Regions from separate parts of the Brevibacterium siliguriense genome, predicted to be linked through region 2. Evidence: predicted binding sites of a transcription regulator. Region 2 holds the regulator's gene; the other holds the start of a gene.
The links. Region 2 encodes HrcA, which represses chaperone genes, less so after heat shock. Its sites were predicted from a motif close to TTNGCACTCGNNNNNNNCGAGTGCNAA; they were not measured.
Positions count from the first base shown of each region.

Region 1: groES (co-chaperone GroES) is a predicted target of HrcA. The motif match lies at 1,419-1,445, and genes of this name have one in related genera.

Region 1 covers NZ_LT629766.1:1,535,638-1,538,042, reverse strand. Annotated here, with positions in the region: gene groL (chaperonin GroEL) at 1-935, opposite strand, end outside; gene groES (co-chaperone GroES) at 972-1,265, opposite strand; gene BLU88_RS06705 (resuscitation-promoting factor) at 1,744-2,405, opposite strand, start outside.
Region 2 covers NZ_LT629766.1:2,366,245-2,368,649, reverse strand. Annotated here, with positions in the region: gene dnaJ (molecular chaperone DnaJ) at 1-498, opposite strand, end outside; gene hrcA (heat-inducible transcriptional repressor HrcA) at 623-1,663, opposite strand; gene BLU88_RS10425 (DUF3097 family protein) at 1,846-2,405, shown strand, end outside.

The DNA of each region.
Region 1 (2,405 bases), 830 kb from region 2:
AGGGTGACCTGGTCGAGCTTCATGCCCATGTCCGGGGTGACGACCTGGCCACCGGTGAGGACGGCGAGGTCCTCGAGGATGGCCTTGCGGCGGTCACCGAAGCCGGGAGCCTTGACGGCGGCGACGTTGATGATTCCGCGCAGCTTGTTGACGACCAGGGTCGACAGAGCTTCGCCCTCGATGTCCTCGGCGATGATGAACAGCGGCTTGCCGGCCTGCTGCACCTTCTCGAGGACAGGCAGGAGCTCCTGGATGTTGGAGATCTTGCTCTGGTTGATGAGGATGAGAGCGTCGGAGAGCACAGCCTCCTGGCGATCGGCGTCGGTCACGAAGTGCGGCGACAGGAAGCCCTTGTCGAACTGCATTCCTTCGGTGATCTCGAGTTCGACGGACGCGGCCTGCGACTCATCGATCGTGATGACGCCGTCCTTGCCGACCTTGTCGAAGGCATCGGCGATGAGCTTGCCGATCTCAGGCGACTGAGCCGACAGACCAGCGACGTGTGCGATCTCCGAGGAGTCGGCGACGTCGCGGGCGATGGTGCCCAGCTGCTCGGAGACGGCCTCGACGGCAGTCTCGATGCCGCGCTTGAGCTGTCCGGGTGCGGCACCTGCGGCAACGTTGCGCAGTCCCTCGTTGACGAAGGCTTGAGCAAGCACGGTCGCGGTGGTGGTTCCGTCACCGGCGATGTCGTTGGTCTTGGTGGCGACTTCCTTGGCCAGCTGTGCGCCGAGGTTCTCGTAAGCGTCGTCGACCTCGACCTCACGGGCGATGGTCACACCATCGTTCGTGATCGTGGGAGCGCCCCACTTCTTGTCGAGCACGACGTTGCGGCCCTTGGGTCCCAGCGTCACCTTGACGGTGTCGGCCAGGGTGTTGACACCCTTTTCGAGTGCACGACGAGCTTCGTCGTTGAATTCCAATGATTTAGGCATTCGTCCTCCTGTCAGTGAAGTAGTTGTTCAGGGGATTCAGCCGATGACTGCGAGCACGTCGCGAGCCGAGAGCACGAGGAACTCTTCGCCTGCGTACTTGACTTCGGTGCCTCCGTACTTGGAGTAGATGACCTTGTCGCCGACGGCGACGTCGACCGGCACGCGGTTTCCGTTGTCAGCAACGCGGCCCGGGCCCACTGCGACAACTTCGCCTTCCTGAGGCTTTTCCTTGGCGGTTTCGGGAATGACCAGACCACTGGCGGTAGTCTGTTCTGCTTCGACCTGACGGATGACAATCCGATCTTCGAGTGGCTTGATGGAGACCGACATATCGGGCCCTCTCCCTTCGCTGGGTTCTATTTCATCGAGTCAGACGGCGGCTGCTGCCATGAACCTCTCGTCGTCGCGGGTGCCGAGCGATTCGACCGTCTCATGAAACTGGCACTCAATGAGTGCTAGTGCTAATTCGACTCTAGATCGCTCTTAGCACTCGGTCAACTTGAGTGCCAGAAATTCGTCATGCTCTGGGCGAAAGTTCAGATTGGGTGCCACGCGGGGATGGTGCCGGTGTCGAGTTCCGGACGATCCGTGCGGGAATCCGTAGCCCTTTCCAGCACGGATCGTCCGGAACTCGCCCCTCCACGCTGACCCCGACAGGCACCAAAAAGCGTGGGCCCCGAGGATCTCTCCTCGGGGCCCACGCTCCTTGCTGACCGCCTCAGCTCAGTTGTCGATATCTGTTGTCAATGGCGGCCAGAGTTCATTGCCTATCAGGTGCCCAAGCGGCGACTGCGGCTCTGATCTCGGATCAGGCGCAGGTCCACTGACCCCAGCCGGCTTCGGCCTGCAGCTTCTTGGCGCGCTGGAACTGCTCCTGCGGGCTGGCGTCGGCCGGGTTGCCGCTGCCTCCCATGTTGTGCCAGGTCTGCGGAAGGAACTGGAACAGGCCGAAGTGAGTGCCGTTCGACGCCTTGGGGTCGAAGTTCGACTCGCATTCGACGACCTGATACCACTTGGAGCCGGGTCCGCCGAGCATGTCCTTGATCTCCTGGGTGCTCATGGTGCCACCGCTGGAGCCGGAGCCGCCGCCGGCGCTCGAGCCACCGGAGTCGCCCGAACCGGAATCGCCGGAGTCACCCGAGTCGGAGCCGCCGGTGTCAGCCGGCTCTTCCTTCTTCTTGGTGCCCTGGATGACGACCTTGGCCTTGGGTTCGGAGAGGACCTTCTCGTCCTTCTTCTCCTTCTTGACCTCTTCACCGTTGATCGTCTTGACCTTGTAGGTGACCTGCTTCTCGCCGTCCCTGCCTTCAGCCTCGACCTTGGTCTCGCCCTCATAGAGCGAATCGGACTTCTTGGTCTGAACCTCGGCCTTGATGGCCTGCTTGTCCTTGACGGTGTCGTTCTTCACGCGGTTGACGGTCAGCACCTGGCCGTCGGAGACCTCCGCGGACATCGGCACGGACAGGAAGT
Region 2 (2,405 bases):
GGTCATGCGCTGGACGCTGCCGGCTCCGTGGCACAGCGAGCAGGTCTCGATCTTCGTGCCCTCCTGCGTGCCGGCACCCGAGCAGGTGTCGCAGACGACCGCAGTGGTCACGTCGAGGTCGACGTTGCCGCCGAAGGCCGCGGTCTTCAGGTCGATGTTGACGCCGACGAGGGCATCCTTGCCGCGCTGTGTGCGCGGAATCGGGCCGCCGGCCTGTCCGCCGCCACCGCCGAAGAAGGTCTCGAAGATGTCGCCGAAGCCGCCGAAGCCGCCGCCGGCGGGGAAGCCCTGACCGTTCTCGCCGCCGCCCATATCGTAGTTGCGGCGCTTCTCCGGATCGGAGAGCACATCATAGGCCAGTGAGATTGCTTTGAATTCGTCTTCGTGACCGGGATTGACGTCCGGGTGGTACTTGCGTGCAAGCTTCCGGTACGACGACTTGATCTCAGCCGCGGAAGCGTCCTTGGACACTCCGAGTGTTTCATAGTGATCGGCCACAGAAACTTCTCTCTCCCTGACGTAGTGGTCTTCTCTGTTCGTGGTGGTGGCTGCGCTGGTCCGCGATGCTCACCGGTGGTGTGGTGTCCGGTTGCGGGCGCCCCTGGTCGTCATGTTCACGGTCCTACCCTCGGTCGAGGATCGAGGACACGTATTTGGCGACGGCGCGGACTGCCGAGATCGTCGTCGGGTAGTCCATTCGGGTCGGGCCGAGCACTGCCAGTCTGGCCGACGAACCCGCGTCATGACCATATTCGGCGGCGACGACGGAAGTCGAGCTGAAAGATTCGTGAGTATTCTCACGCCCGATGCGCACGCTGATCCCCTCATGGTCTTCGGCCATCGAGGTGAGCAGCTTGAGCAGGACCACCTGCTCTTCGAAAGCTTCGAGGATCGGGGCCATCTTCTCACCGAATTCGCTTCCGGAGCGGGCGAGATTCGCGGTCCCTGCCATGATGATGCGCTCTTCACGGGTGGCGGCGACGAGGTCGACGACGGCGGCCCTGGTCTGTGTCAGACCTGAGTCGTCACGGACTGTCGGCTCACTGGGTTCGGGGGCGACCGCCTCGGCGGTGGGGCTCGACCCGAATACCTGCGCGAGCGTGCGCCCGGCGAATTCGGCGTTGATCTGGTCGCGCAGGCCGCGGACGGCGTCTTCTTCGAGCGGGGTCGGAGTGATGACGGACTTCTGTTCGACCTGACCGGCGTCGGTGATGAGGACGACGAGTATCCGGCCGGGGCCGAGGCCGACGATCTCGATGTGCTTGATGCGCGCCCGCGACACCGTGGGGTATTGGATGAGCGCGACCTGTCGGGTGAGGCCCGAGAGGACGCGGACGGTGCGGTCGAGCATCTCGTCGAGGTCGACATCACCGTCGATGAGCTGGAAGATCGCGCGGCGTTCGGCGGTGGTCAGCGGTTTGAACTCGTCGATGCGGTCGACGAACATCCGGTATCCGAGGTCGGTGGGGATCCGGCCGGCCGAGGTGTGGGGTTGGGCGATGTAGCCATCTTGTTCGAGCTGGGCCATGTCGTTGCGGATCGTGGCCGGAGAGACGCCGAGGGTGTGGCGCTGGACGATCGCCTTCGATCCCACGGGTTCGTTGGTGGCGACGAAGTCCTCGACGATGGCGCGCAGCACCTGTGCACGTCTGCTGTCGTTCATCGCGGGCCTCCTCTCCGTCTGCCGGGGCCGGCCCGTACTCGACGATCCGACCATGGGTGCAGTGCCCGTGTTTGGCACTCCTTGAGTCTGAGTGCCAATTCTACGCTTCTCGATCACGGAATTCATTTCTGGGGGTGGCCTGCGGGTCTGCGCGCCTGCGGGTCCGTCCTTGATTATGGTGGGTGCCCGTGAATGCTTTTGATCGCTATGGCCCCGATGTGCTCTCCGGTTCCTCACCCTCGTCGCACCGCCCGAAGAAGTCCCGCCAAGTCGAACTCGGCCTGGGCATGGTTCTCGAGGATGCGATGAGCGGCTATGTCGGAGCTGTCGTCGGCGCGGAGAAGACTGCGGCCGGTGTCGTCGTCAAACTCGAGGACCGCGTCGGCAAGGTGCGCGCCTTTCCGCTGGGACCGGGCTTCCTCCTCGAGGGGCAGCCCGTCGATGTGCAGCTGCCGAAGAGGAAACCGCAGCAGCCCGGGCGGACGGCTTCGGGCTCACGTGCCGTGGTCGGGGCGAAGGCTCGGGTGGCTCGCGGTTCGCGGATCTGGGTCGAGGGCAAGCACGATGCCGAACTCGTCGAGAAGATCTGGGGCGATGATCTGCGCATCGAAGGCGTCGTCGTCGAACCATTGGGCGGTCTCGATGATGTCGCCGACAAGCTCGAGGCCTTCGGACCTGATCGGGATCATCGGGTCGGTGTCCTCGCCGACCATCTGGTGAGCGGGACGAAGGAATCGAAGAT